2 regions of the Actinoplanes sp. NPDC023801 genome follow, and region 2 is predicted to be linked to the other one. Evidence: riboswitches for the same ligand, from Rfam matches in the RefSeq annotation. Region 2 holds a riboswitch; the other holds the start of a gene.
What was found. A riboswitch is a leader RNA that binds a small molecule or an ion and turns the genes downstream of it on or off. The one in region 2 is predicted to bind cyclic di-GMP.
Positions count from the first base shown of each region.

Region 1: another riboswitch for cyclic di-GMP. It lies ahead of AB0G04_RS17060 (hypothetical protein); the one in region 2 lies ahead of AB0G04_RS29340 (Calx-beta domain-containing protein).

Region 1 is NZ_JBFAAI010000008.1:112,227-119,396, reverse strand. It holds gene thiC (phosphomethylpyrimidine synthase ThiC) at 1-1,509, shown strand, start outside; gene AB0G04_RS17065 (DUF5305 family protein) at 1,727-4,408, opposite strand; gene AB0G04_RS17060 (hypothetical protein) at 4,514-4,927, opposite strand; cyclic di-GMP riboswitch class I at 4,956-5,030, opposite strand; gene AB0G04_RS17055 (ribonuclease domain-containing protein) at 5,267-5,734, opposite strand; gene AB0G04_RS17050 (hypothetical protein) at 5,843-7,170, opposite strand, start outside.
Region 2 is NZ_JBFAAI010000019.1:57,722-64,891, forward strand. It holds gene AB0G04_RS29335 (ABC transporter ATP-binding protein) at 1-863, shown strand, start outside; gene AB0G04_RS29340 (Calx-beta domain-containing protein) at 1,055-4,486, opposite strand; cyclic di-GMP riboswitch class I at 4,502-4,580, opposite strand; gene AB0G04_RS29345 (Calx-beta domain-containing protein) at 4,884-7,170, opposite strand, start outside.

The DNA of each region.
Region 1 (7,170 bases), on a different contig from region 2:
TACGTCGAAGGGCCCCGCCCGGACATCCAGGTCCCGTTCACCGAGGTCGTGCTCACCGGGGACAACCCGCCGGTGCGCCTGTACGACACCTCCGGCCCCGGCAGCGAACCCTCGGCCGGACTACCCCCGCTGCGCAAACCGTGGCGGACCGGCCGGACCCAGCTCGCCTCCGCGCGCGCCAGGATCATCACACCCGAGATGGAGTACGTCGCCGTCCGCGAAGGAGTGTCACCGGAACTGGTGCGCGACGAGATCGCCGCGGGGCGGGCCGTACTGCCCGCCAACGTCAACCACCCCGAGTCCGAGCCGATGATCATCGGCTCCCGCTTCCTCGTGAAGGTCAACGCCAACATCGGCACCTCGGCCGTCACCTCGTCGATCGACGAGGAGGTCGAAAAGCTGACCTGGGCCACCCGCTGGGGCGCCGACACCGTGATGGACCTCTCCACCGGGCAGCACATTCATGAGACCCGCGAGGCGATCGTACGGAACTCGCCCGTCCCGATCGGCACGGTGCCCCTGTACCAGGCGCTCGAGAAGGTCAAAGGTGACCCGCTCAAACTGTCCTGGGAGGTCTTCCGCGAGACCGTCATCGAACAGGCGGAACAGGGCGTCGACTACATGACGATCCACGCCGGTGTGCTTCTGGCGTACGTGCCGATGGCCGCTGAACGGGTGACCGGCATCGTCTCGCGCGGCGGGTCGATCATGGCGGCCTGGTGCCTTGCCGAGCACCGGGAGAACTTCCTGTACACCCACTTCCGGGAGCTGTGCGAGATCTTCCGGGAGTACGACATCACGTTCTCCCTGGGCGACGGTCTCCGGCCGGGTTCCATCGCCGACGCCAACGACGAAGCACAGTTCGCGGAACTGCGTACGCTCGGCGAACTCACCCACATCGCGTGGGAGTACGACGTCCAGGTCATGGTCGAAGGCCCCGGCCACGTGCCGATGCACAAGATCAAAGAGAACGTCGATCTGCAGGTCGAACTCTGCGGCGGGGCACCCTTCTACACACTCGGGCCGCTCGCCACCGACATCGCACCCGCCTACGACCACATCACGTCCGCCATCGGCGCCGCGATGATCGGCTGGTTCGGTACCGCGATGCTCTGCTACGTCACCCCCAAGGAACACCTCGGGCTGCCGAACAAGGAAGACGTCAAGGCAGGCATGATCGCTTACAAGATCGCGGCGCACGCGGCGGACATCGCCAAGGGGCACCCGGGCGCTCAGGAGTGGGACGACGCCCTCTCCAGGGCCCGGTTCGACTTCCGGTGGGAGGACCAGTTCGAGCTGGCCCTCGACCCTGACACCGCTCGCGCGTATCACGACGAGACACTGCCGGCGGCGCCCGCCAAGACGGCGCACTTCTGCTCCATGTGCGGCCCGAAGTTCTGCTCCATGAAGATCAGCCACGAGATCCGGGCGGCCGGCATGAAGGCCAAGTCGGAAGAGTTCGTCGACGCCGGAGGCCGCGTGTACCTGCCGGTCACCCCCACCGCCTGACCGCTCCCCGTCGCGCACGGCGCCGCTCTTTGCGGGCGATCTTGTGAGGTGGAGACTGCCGCAACGGCACATCCTCACAAGGTCGCTGCTGTGCGCGCCGGCCGCGCCTCCCCTCGAGGCGATTGCGGGAGGTTGGGGCTGTCGCGACGGCGCATCGTCACAAGATCTACGCGGGGGTGACGCTGACCTGTCAGGATGGCCGGGTCGAAGGACGCGGTCATGCATCCGGTTCGTCGATGTCGTCCACATCGTTGGCGGCGGCGCGTTTCGCCACCGGTAGGAAGTCGTAGAACGGCTCCCGGTTGTGCGTCGGCGGGTCCGGCTGTGACCCGGGGCCCGCCTCGGGCCACGGGACCGGCTTGACTTCGGCGCCGGACGAGTCGGCGCTGCCTGGCTGGGTCGTCGGGCTGCCCGGCTCGGGCGTCGTCGGGCTTCCTGGCTCGGGCGTCGTCATCGGGGTATTGCGTCCGGCCAGGTCCTCCATGGCTTCACGGGCCTCGGTGGTGGAGGCAGTGGCCGGTTCGGGACTGGCAGGTTGCCGGGTGCGCCTCGACCGGGACTTGCGGCGGCTGGAGGCCTTCTGGTTCTTGACCGGCTGCTGGGCTTCTGTTTGCTCTTCGGGGGCCTGGCCGGTCTCAGCGGTCTGGTCCGCCTTGGTGGCCGACTCCGCCTCCCCGATGGGCTGCTCAGCTTTGCCAACCTGCGCTTGCGTTTCGGCATTGACGCCGTCCGCGGCGTTGATCCCATCCGTGGCGGTCGCCTGGTCTGCGGCCTTCGCCTCGTCCGCGTCGGCCACCCGGTTGGCGGCGGCTGCCTCGTCCGCAGCCTTCATCCCGTCTATGGAGGTCGTCTTCGTCGCGCTGTCTTCAGCGGCGGTTGCTTCGCCGGGAGCGGAGGGCTGCTTGCTTGTGGTGGCTGCGGCTTCGCGGGATGCGGCGAGCCGGTTGTGAGCCGGGGCCGGGGTTTCGGTTGTCCGGCCTTCCGATCCGAGATCAGCTGCCAGCGCCGGGTTATCGCTTGTGAATGCTGAGGGCTGGGACGGCTTCGCTGTTGCGCGGGTGCGCTTCGTGGGAGTCCTGGTTCCGGGTGTCTTGGACGCGGGGGCCTTCGCTGCTGCGGTCTTGGTGGCTGCGGTCTTGGTTGCCGTAGTTGTGGCGGCGCGTTTCCGGGGAGTCGGCTTCTTCGCGAGCGGCTCCGTGTCCGCGGTCGGGGCCTCATGACCTGTGGTCGTGCCTTCGATACCTGTGGTCGTGGCTCCGATCTTTTCGGTGCCGACCTCCGCTTGGTGCTCGGCGACGGGCAGCAGTCCCATGACCGGCGCGTTGTCGGGAGCCGGTTGCGCAGTTCGGGGACGGCCTGCCACTGCCGGCTCGGGTGCTGCTCCTGCCGGGGCCGCTTTGGAGGCGGTGACGTTCGGGTCGATCCGGTACCGGTAGAGGATGCCCTCGTCGCGGACCACGAAATCGTCGGCGCCGTCCGGGCGGGTCCAGGTGAGGATCATCTGCCCGTACTTCTCGGCGAGCTTCACGAGAGCCGGGAACGTGTCGACTGTGACGACGGGCTTGCCGGGCGGACTGGCCATCGGCTCGACCGGGACGATCAGGTGTGGGTAGCGGCGCTGGATCTGGGTGCGGGTCCGCAGCGGGACATGACCCAGCGCCATCCAGGCGACGATTCCGGCGCCGATCAGGGCCACGAGGATCAGGTAGACGGCGTACTTCCGGGCCTCGGCCGCGGTCAGCGGGTAGTAGCCGAAAGCGCCGATCCGCCGGTCCTGAACCGAGGTGCCCGCGGGCGTGCTGGACCTGTCCACGGCCAGTGCTTCCGGGCTGCCGACGAGAGTGAACTGGAGCGGAGCGAGACTGAAGGAGACCTGCGGCTCGAACGTGCTCCCGTCCCCGTGACGGACCCGGGCGGTGATCGCGAGGGTGGTGGGACCCATGTCAACGCCGATCGCCTTGCCGGCCTCCGCGACGAGTTGATCAAGCGAGGGCAGATCTAATTGGATTTTGCCGGTGTATCTGTCGGTGGTGAACTGTTTCGGCTGGGACAGAACAAGAGTTTTGTGCCAGCCGTTCTGCGAGGACAGGCGAGCCGATATCTCGATGCGGCCCGGCTCACCCCGGTAGTTCATGTGCAGATCTACGACGTTGGCCAGCTTTCGGAAGACCGGATCCGGGGAGTGGACCGTGGTGCCGTCGTAGGCGGCCGAGCGAGGAACCTCAGCGGTGTAGGCGAACGTCATCGACTCGCCGGTTCTGCCGGAGCGGCTCACGCTCTCGGTGGTCGGCTTCATCCAGCCCAGTACACCGAGGGCGAGTCCGACGACACTGCAGACAGCGGTGGTGACGGCCAGCATCCGGAGGGCGGGATGAAGGCGGCTGACCGCCTTGAACACGGCCGCCGCAGTAGCCCAGGAGCCACCTCCGCCAGACATGCCCTTCACTCTCTTCCTGCGGCGACCGCGTGGGATGTCCCGGCGGCTTTTGATGCCTACCGCGCCACCGCTTACGAACAGGAAGCCCAGCATGCCCAAGCCGGTTGGGCTCAGCAGCGGTTGCAGCCAGGTGCCGCCTTGGGGAATGTGCAGTACAGCGCGCCCGATGATCTTGTCAGCAGTGGGCTTCGCGGCGTCGACCGAATCATTGTTGTCGCCTTTTAGGACGTAGCCACTCGTGCCGTCACCGTCGATGATGCGGTGCAGCACTTCGGTCTGCCCGTCGTTCCCATGGTATGCAGCTATCTGGCCGACCTCATAAGAATCGGACCGGATGAGAATGACGAGATCATCGGCATAGTAAACGGGATTCATGCTGATGCCGTAGGTGACTACGTAGGAAACCTGGCCGGTGTTCACGGCCCACGCGCCGATGGCCGCCGTCACGAGGACGGCGGCCATGACGAGACGACGGTTTATGCGTATGACAACTCCGTCGGCCGTGTGGGGACAGTGCCTACTTGAAGGAAGTCTGCCCTCAGCGGGTGCCAGGCGGGCGGCTATAGATCAGGGAGCAGGTGCCACAGTCACGTTGATTGCGGTTACGTTGGTGTAGTAGCCGGTGATGGCGCAGGTCCAAACCTTGCCCGAGCCCTGGGCGCAGTTGGCGATCGACGCCGCGGGGGAGACGCTGGCCGTGCCGGTGAGGGCGACGGTCACTACATCTGTTGCGTCGAGAGCAACGGCGGTGGCGTCGGTCTCCAACTCCATGGTGATTGTGCCTTCTACCCGGTTGGAGTTCGGTGCCGCCGCAGTGGTCAGGGCAAGCTTGATCATCTTGGCGCCGTGGATGGCCTGCGTGACCGTTCCGCCGACAAGCTTGCTGGACCCGACGGTGCTGGTCACGCCGGCGGCGGTGAAGGCGGTGGAACCGGCGGCGACGACGCCGGCGACGGCTACACCGCCCAGAAGCTGGATCATGTTACGCATTTATATGTGTCTCCCCTTGGTCGGTAGCCCAGCCGGCCCCGTGGGCCCTGTGGCTTTGCGTCCCCGGCTTGCGCCGGGTTTGCGTTTTACGGCCGAGCGGTGCTCGTTCGCGTTTTGGTTACGCCATGAGTGTTCGGACGAGGTAGGTGGCAGCTAAGTGCTCGTGACTCGATTTCTTGACGCAGTTCCGGGATTTCGCAGCCTGAGCCCGAACGTGGTGCTAAGCAGTAGCCGGACGGTTTCCGGGGGCGGGCAGCGACGCATTTCGGGGTGGAAACGCGGCGCGGCGGCCGTCAGGGGACGGCCGCCGCGCGTACGGAAGAGAAAGGTTCAAAGCTTGTAGAAAGTGACGTAGTGGTCGGGGGTGAAGTAGGCGACCCGGGTGCTGCGGTTGACCACGATGCGGTAGGCGTCCCGTGAGGCTCCGCGGGCGCGGGAGTAGACGTCGTATTCGCCGTAGGTGGCGGACGGCAGCTGGCCTTCGCGGTTGTAGAAACGGCCGCCGGTGTAGTTGTAGTTGCCGTAGGGCCAGGCGTACCAGCCGGCGGTGGTGGGCCAGCCGAGGGACTGCCAGCCGGTGAACGCGGTTCGTGCCGCGGAGCAGCGGCTGATCGTGCAGCTGTTGTGGGCGGCTGCCTGGGCCGCGTCGGTGGCTGCCGGTGCCACGATCGCGGGGGCTACGAGCGCAGTGCCGGCGAGGGTGAGGATCAGGGCGAGACCGGAGATGAGCCGGCCGATGCGGGTGATCATGATCGGACTCCCGATGTCGTGGGCGGGGATGTACCCGACATCGATCATCGTTACTGCCCGGTACCGGGGGCGGTACCTCCTGATCGCATCGTTCCATCGGAGTTCGCCGATGGTTTACGGGGTGAACTCCGATGGCGCAGGGCGGCAGGCGGGGGTTCAGTTGCCGAGGCCGTTGACCCAGTTCACGTAGTCGTCCTCGCGGGCCGGCCTCTGACTCGGGGCGGCCGGCGCGGTGGGTGGCGGCGTGATCGGGGTGGGCTGCGGCAGCGGGGCGCTGATCGGGGTCGGTTCCGGCGTGAGCGGTGCCCGCGGGCCGATCCGGGGGTGCTCAGCCGTGTCGATGCCGGTGCGGGGCGCGGGCTGTGCGGTCGCGAAACCGTTGAACGAGCCGGTGTCGCCGGTCAGCGCGGGGGAGGGTGCGGCGGCCGGGGGCTCGGGGGCGGACTTACGCGTACGCCATCCGCGTCGCAGACCACCGGCTTTGGCCGGTTGCTGCTGTTGCTGTCCGGGGAAGCGCGGCTCGGAGGGGGCCGGCGCCCCGGAGGACGGCGGGGCGGGCGGGGTGCTGGGGAACGCGGGCGCCGGTACCGGCGCCGCGGCGGCCAGGTCCTGCAGCGGGTGCGGCCGGTCGGCCACCGCCACCGAGAAGACGCCGGTGTCCGAGGGCCGCAGTTCGTTCTCCGGCCGCCGGGCCGCGGTGGCCGCTGCCTGGGCGATCGCGGACTGCACGGGCACGTCCCGGCGGGGCAGCGTGGCGCGGCCGGATGCCGTGACGGGGGCGGCCGGTTCGGGCTGTGCGTCTGCCGGTGGGTCGGAGGTGGGCGCCTGGGGTTCGGGCGAGCGGGCCGTTTCGGGGGTGCCGCGCGCGATCGTGGCCAGGACCGAGCCGAGGACTCCGGCGCCGCTGGCGGTCATCGCCGCCCAGTACGGGTTGAGGTCGAAGCCGGAGGCCGAGCCGGGTCCGGCGATCAGATAGGCCACCGTCAGCAGCGCCGGGCCGGCGAGGCCGCTCAGTGCGATGGCGAGGGTCGGCTTCTTCCGGCCGCGGGCGGCCCAGCCGACGACGAGGCCGGCGATCAGGGCGATGACAGGCATGGTGACGAACGGGGTGTGCTCGGTGACGGCGGCCGGGAGGAGGCTGCCTTCCAGTACGCCGAGCCGTACCGCGGACGGGGTCTTGCCGGGCAGCAGGGACGGCGCGACGGAGATCAGCGCCACGGCCCACACCGCGACCGTCAGGGTGCAGAGGCTCCAGCGGGCGACGGCTCGCGCGGCCGCGGCCCATCCGGCGAAGATTCCGGCGGCGGCACCGAGGCCCGCGCAGATGCCGATGACGAGAACCGGCTGCACGCCGGTGACCAGGGCGGAACGGGCCGGCTGCATGGTCAGCGGCAGCACTGCCAGGGAGCCGAGAGCGGCGGCCAGGCCCATGGCGAGGGCGCCGCCGGTGCCGACCGGGCGAGGCGACCAGCGGGGGCGCAGGC
Region 2 (7,170 bases):
TGGCCAGCATGGCGAACCTCGTCCAGTCCGGGGTGGCCTCCGCCGAACGGGTGTTCGCCCTGCTCGACGCTTCTTCTCTTTCGGAGGAGCCGCCGCCGGTGGACCTCGGCACTGTCCGCGGGCGGATCGCGTTCGAGAACGTGTCGTTCCGCTACCTGCCGGACAAGCCGCTCATCGAGAACCTGAACCTGAGCGTCGAACCCGGACAGACCGTGGCCATCGTCGGACCCACCGGCGCCGGCAAGACCACCCTGGTCAACCTGCTGATGCGGTTCTACGACGTGACCGGCGGCCGGATCACCCTCGACGGGGTCGACATCGCCACCATGCCGCGTGAACAGCTGCGCTCGCAGATCGGCATGGTCCTGCAGGACACATGGCTGTTCGGCGGCAGCATCGCCGACAACATCGGATACGGGGCCTCGTCACCCGACCTCCCGGCCATCCACGCGGCGGCGGAGGCCGCCCACGTCGACGGGTTCGTGCGGATGCTGCCCGACGGCTACGACACGAAGATCGACGAGGAGGGGTCCAACGTCAGCGCCGGCCAGAAACAGCTGGTCACCATCGCGCGGGCGTTCCTCGCCGAGCCGAGCATCCTGATCCTCGACGAGGCCACCAGCTCCGTCGACACACGTACCGAGGTGCTCATCCAACGCGCGATGGCCACCCTGCGCACCGGCCGGACCAGCTTCGTCATCGCCCACCGCCTCTCCACCATCCGCGACGCCGACGTGATCCTGGTGATGGAGAACGGCTCGATCGTCGAGCAGGGGACTCACGAGTCGCTGCTGGCGGCGGGTGGGGCCTACGCGCGGTTGTACTCCGCCCAGTTCGCCCAGGCAGTCGTCGAGGTCGACTGACCGTACCGGCGTCCTGCAACGTGCGGGACGGGGCTGCTTGCGGCGGGATTGATGCCCGCAGTGGGACTGCTGCTTGCGGCGCGATTGACGCTTGCCGTGGGACCGCTGCTTGCGGCGGCCACGAAGATGCCGCGGATACGCGGAACGGGGGCGGCCGTCAGGCCGCCCCCGTCTCGTCGAACTGATGACCGCTACTTGATGGTCACCGTCTTGTTGCCGGAGTAGCCGGTGTTGATGCCGGCGGCCGCGTTGCCGCCGACTGTGGCGCGCAGCGTCAGCTTGGTCTTCGACTTGAAGCTGAAGGTGCCCTTCCAACCGGTCGCGGTGGTGGTGCCCTTACCGACGTTCACCCACTTGCCGCCGGACCAGCGCTGCACCGTGACCGCCTGGCCGGCCGCCCGCGGGTTGCCCGCCACCGAGACGCTCAGCCTGCCCCTCGAGGGCGAGCTCGCCGAGAAGGACGGCAGCTGCGTGACCTTGACGGTCTTGACCGCGGAGTTGATCTCCTGCGACCGGGCCACGAACGACCAGCCGGTCGAGAGGGACCGCGAGTTCAGCTGGAAGTAGCCGTCGTCGTCAGCGTCGGTCTCGGACAGGTACTTGAAGTTCGCCGGGTTGGTCTCCGGGAGCGGAGCGCCCCACAGCTCGACCGTCGTGTTCGGAGCCGCGGTGCCGCGGAAGGTCGCCAGGCCGACACCCTTGGCCGGACCGGAGACGGTCAGCGTCGGCGTGACCGCGTCGGCCTTGTCCTCCGACTTGATGATGACCTCGCCGACACCCCGGGCGATCGAGGCACCGGTCGGCGACGCGCTGAGGAGCTTGACGTAGAAGTTCTCGTCGCCCTCCTTCATCTTGTCGTTGATCACCGGGATGTTGACCTTGGCGGTCAGGTCGCCCGGCTTGAGGGTGATGACACCCTTGGTGAACTGGTAGTCCTCGCCCGCCTTGGCGGAGCCGTCGGAGGTCTGCCACGGGATGGTGACAGTCTGCGAGGTCTCCTTGGTGTTCTCGTCGAAGGCGAACGTGACGTCGACGTCGACCGACTGCTCCCACTCACCGATCGACTCGTCCTGGACCGAGGCCGCCGGCGGCAGGTCCGCCGGGTCGTCCGTGATCCGGAAGTTGCCGGTCGTCGAGGCGAAGCCCTGCGGCGCGGCACTCGTCTCAGAGACGGTGACACCGAAGGTCTCGGTGGGCTCGTCGACATCGTCCGGCAGCAGGTAGAACTCTGCCAGCCTCGAGTCGGCGAACGCGGTCTGCCCCTTGGCGATGTCGATCCTGGTGGTGGCGAGCGTCGCCGGAACCTCGAAGTCCTTCCCCGGGGTCGCGGGGTTGTCCCCGGTGCCGGCAACCGTGAGGCCCAGCGAATAGGGGTATGCGGAGACTCCGGTGAGTGTTCCCACGACCCGGACGGTCGTGCCCTCAGCGCCGGCGATCTCGTTGATCTTCACCGTCGGCTTCGCGTCGTCGTTGGAGATGGTGACGCGCGCGCTGTGCTGGACGTCCGCGGTCAGCCCCGCCTCTACCGAGGTGCCGGCGACCGTGAAGTCGACGACGAACGCTTCGTCACGTTCGTAGACGGCGTCCCCGTTGATGGGGATCTCGACCGTTCCGGTCGTCTGACCGGCCTTGATGGTCACCGTGTTGGCGGTCGGCAGGTCGAAGTCGTTGTCTCCGACCGTGGCGCCGGCGTTGACACCGGTCTCGGTGGCGCTGCCCGGCGTCTGACCGAAAACGGGGGTGAGGACGGTGTCCGTGCCGACCGGCGCGCTCAGCGCGACCGGCACCTTGACCGTCGTGACGCCCTCGTTACCCTCGACCACCGCGACGTCCGAGGTGGTCCACGTCGCCTTCGAGTCGTCCGCGCCCTCGACGATGTAGACCGTCTGCGTACCGAGATCCGCGGGGTCGATGGTCGCGTTCGAGCTGCTCAGAACCAGATCGAAGGACTCGGCCCGGCCGGATCCGTACGTGGTCCCCTCGTAGGTCGTGTCACCGACGATCGTCACCGGGATGTTGACGGTGACGATGCCCGCCGTGCCGGTCTCGGTGGTCGGGATGGTGATGGTGCCGTTCGTGCCCCGGTAGTCGGTGCCGTTCGTGGCGGTACCGCCGGTGAACGCGTAGTCGAGCTTGAGCGGAGTCTCCCTTGTGGTGCCGCTGACGTCGACCTTGACCTGGACCAACTTCGCGGAGTCCCCGGAGGCACCCTCGTCGTAGAAGACATCGACGGTGCCCGGCGTAGCGGAGGTGAGGTCGGTGACCTCGAGGGTCGGTAGCGTCTCGACATCCCTGATCGTGCCGATCGCCGTTGTCGTCGTGCCCAGCGCTGCCGCGACCGCGGGTCCTGTCACCGACGGCGTGACGCTCAGAGCCGCTTTGAAGGTCTCGGTACCCTCCACGATCGAGTCGCCGCCGACCGCCACGGTCTTGTAGACCGTCTGGCTCAGCGGGTCGAACGTGACCGTCGAGGTGCCCGCGGTGAAGTCCGTGGTCGCGGCGCCTCGGGCGGTGGCGGTGTCGGTACCCGCCGAGGCGGTGAAGTCGACCTTGAGGGTCTTCTCCGAGAGGCCGGAGAGCCTGATCGGGAAGCTGGCGTTGCCACCTTCGTTGACGGCCGGCGCGTTGTCGATGCTGACCGTCGGCGCGGCGTCGTTGTCCTCGATGGCCAGGTCCGCCGTGGCGGGTGCGCCGGCGACGACACCGGACACCGCCGGGCCCGTGGTGGTCAGCCGGATGTACTGAAGGTCCGGTTCATCGACGATGTCGTCGTTGATAGCGAGATTGACCGCCGCGGTGAGCTGACCGGCCGGGATGGTGATCGTCGCGTCCGCTGCCAGAGCAGTGAAGTCCCGGGTGACACCACCGGTGGTGACAGCCCCCGAGACGGTCGCGCCGAGCAGCGTGGTCGAAGTACCCGCGGCTGCGATGGGAACCGTGATGTCGTTCTGGAGGATGCCCGACAGGCTCGCGACGATCGGAACCGTGCCCTGGCTCTCCGGAACCGTCGCGGGAACGGACAGGGTCAGCGTCGGCTGGTTGGCAGGCGCGCCCCAAATCGTGGCGGTGGCTTCCTTGTAGGTGGCGTCACCATCATCGTCAGCACCGAAGTCGATGTTCGTCGCCCGAAGGATGACGGTCTCATCGCTGGTGTCGCCGTCAGCGACCGTTGGCACGGAGACCGTAATGGTGGTCGGCGATGACGTGCTGGACGCCGGGAAGGTAACCACGGAGGGCGCCTCAGCTTCTCCGGCGTCGGCGGTGTCGTTGTCCGCGTTGAGATCCCTGGGACCGTAAAGGTTGCCGAAGTCCTTGTTCGTGACAGACGCGTCCGGGACGACAGCACCTGTCGCGGTCCCGGCGAAGGTGATCTCGAACTTCGCTTCGACGGTTCCGGTGTAGCTCAACTTGTAGGAGAGCGGACCGCCCTCCCAGTTGGAGGTCGCCGTGATGGTCAGGTAATCGTTGGCCGCCGCGTAGGCGGGTGAGGCGACGAAAACTGCGGGGACCAGGCCGATGGCGGCGGCGGTGGCGGTGGCCAGGGCATGCCGGATTCGCTTTGGTCCCCAGAGCGTGAACGGCACCCGCTCTCGCGGCGCCGCTTGGATGGGTCGATGACGCATTCTCTTCCTGTCTCCTTCGGCGGCTGGGCTACCTCCAGCGGGGAGGCCCCTGGCTTTGCGTCCCCGTCTCGCGACGGGTTTGCCTGTTCGGGTACCGCACCTAGGGCGGTTGGGGGTGCCGGTCTTGACCGGCCCTCAGCAGCGCAAACACCGGATGCGAAGATCCGCGTGGGGCGGCGCCAACTGCAATCTAACCGGCGTATCGCCCTGTTAGCGGCGGAACGGGTTTTTCGGTAGAAAGTCCTTCACATAGCCGGGATTCCGCCTTGACGCGAAGGCTGGCAACCCCGCGAAAGCACCCTGACCAGCGGCGAACTGTACCCGCGGCGAAACGTCCCGTCCCGGGAAACGGCGGAAGGGCGGCCCCATCGGACCGCCCTTCCCTGGCTGTTCGGTGCTATTTCACCCGCACCGATCGGGCCGGTGAGGTCCCGGCGGTGATGCCCAGTGCCGGTGTCGCGGAGATCACGGCCCGGAACACATGGTTGCCGGCTTTCAGGGAACGCACCGTGGTGGTGAACTTGCCGTTCGTACCCAGCTTGCCGTCCTCGATCTCGTCCCAGCCGCCCTTGACCTGACGCTGGATTGTGACCTTCTGCCCCGGTTCGCCGGGATCGCCGGTGACCGTGAGGGTCGCGGCGCCCTTGGCGTTGGAGGCCACCGCCAGCTCCACGTCCTGGCGGACCTGGATGGTGCGGACCGGCGACGTCAGTCCGGCGGCCCGGACCTGCACCCGGTAGCCCTTGGTGAAGTTGGGCCTGAACGAGTAGGCGCCGTCGTCGTCGGCCGTGGTGGTGGCGGCCACCTTGAACGTCCCGCCAGAGACGCCCTGAGCGGTGAGCAGCTCCACCCTGGTACCGGGGGCCGCGGTGCCGGTGATCGTGATCCGTCCCTCGCCGGTGCTGGTGGCGGGCGCGGTCACGGTCGGCGGCTTGGGCTTGTCGTCGTCCTCGAGGACGACCTCGGCCTCGGCGGCGGCCAGTCTGGCGTCGGCCGGCGACGGGGTGCCGAGTCGCACGGTGAAGGTCTGGTCGGCCTCGTCCTTGGTGTCCGGCAGGATCGGGACGCTGATGGTGGCCGTCTCCGACTGCGGTGTGAACGTCACCGTACCGGCTGATCTGGTGTAGTCCTTGCCCGCGTCGGCCGTGCCGTCCACCGTCGACCAGGGCACGGTGACGGTGCGCGAAGTGCTGACGGCACCCCCGGTGAACTGCAGCGACACGTTGAGCCGGACGGTGCCCGCGCTCTCGCCGACGGACGCGTCGGTGATCGAGACGGCCGGCGGCGTGTCGTCCGGGTCGTCGTTGATGCGGAAGGTACGGCTCCCGCCGGCCAGTGACACGGTCGCCGTCTCGGTGTTCTCGTCGACGGCGTCGTCGAGGAACTCGATCGTGCCGACGCGGAACCTGGCGCCGGCCGGAGTACCACCGGGCACGGTGACCGTGACCCGGTCCAGTTCGAAGTCGTCGGGACCGGCGTCCTCGCCGTCGGCGGCGATCCCGGCGGCGGCCGCGGTACTGATCTCGAAGTCGCGCTGGGCGGTTCCGGTCACGGTGCCGGACAGTTCGATCGTGTCGCCCTCGTCGACGGTGCCCGCGGTCGGGTCGAGGGTGATGGTGGGCGCCCGGTCGTCGTCGGTGATGAACAGCCGCCCCTCCTGGACCTTGCCGGCCGCGTCCAGTTCGCCGGCGGCCAGTGACACCGCGATGCGGGCGGTCTCGTCGCCCTCGTACACCGTGTCCTGCTGGATCGGAACGGTGATCGAACCGCTCACACTGCCCTCGGGGATCCGCAGACTCGCGGCCGGCGGCCCGTAGTCGTCCGGCGTGGCGGTGCCCGGCTGCGCCTCGACGACCAGGTCGACGTCGCCCTGCGCCGGTTCGCTCAGGGTGACCGTCAGCGTCGCCGAGCTGTCGCCCTCCCGGGCGGTGACGTCACCGCTGACGGTGAACGACGGCACCGGCAGGTTCTGGTCGTCGTCGACGATGACGACGTCGCTGCTGGCACGGGCGATGCTGCTGCCGAACGGCTCGACAGCGACGAGCCGGACCTCGAAGGCCTCGTCGGGCTCCCGGCGCCGGTCGTTCTCGATCGGCACCCGGATGACGGCGTAGTTCTGGCCGGGCGGGAAGAACAGCTGGTTGCCGGCCGGTGTGCCGATGTCGGCGCTGGTGGCGGTGCCGGGCACCACCTCGAAGTAGACCGTGACGGGCTGGTCGGTACGGGTGGCGCCGTTGCCTCCGGTGAACTCGAGCGCCACCGGCACCTCGGCGTAGCCCAGTTCCTCGCGTACGTTCGCGGGAAGGACGACAGCGGACGGCGGCAGGTCGTTCGGATCGTCGAGGATGCCGTAGACGGCCGAGACTGACGTCGCGGCGGGTGTCCCCTGACTGGTGGCGGTCACCGTGAACGACTCGGTCAGTTCGTCGGCGGTGTCGGCGGCCAGCGGGATCGACCGCAGCAGGACCGGGCCGGTGCTGCCGCCGGGCAGGACGGCCGGCGCGCCGCTGTCGATGTAGTCCTCGCTCTCGGCCGGGTCGTTGCGAGGGCCACCGGTGGTGAGGCCGAGCTGGAAGCCGACCGGGTCCTCGGCCACTCCGGACGGGGTCGCCATCACGTCGACGGTGCCGCCCTCGGTGGCGTTCACCGAGTTCAGGGTGATGGTGGGAGCCGGGTCGTCGTCG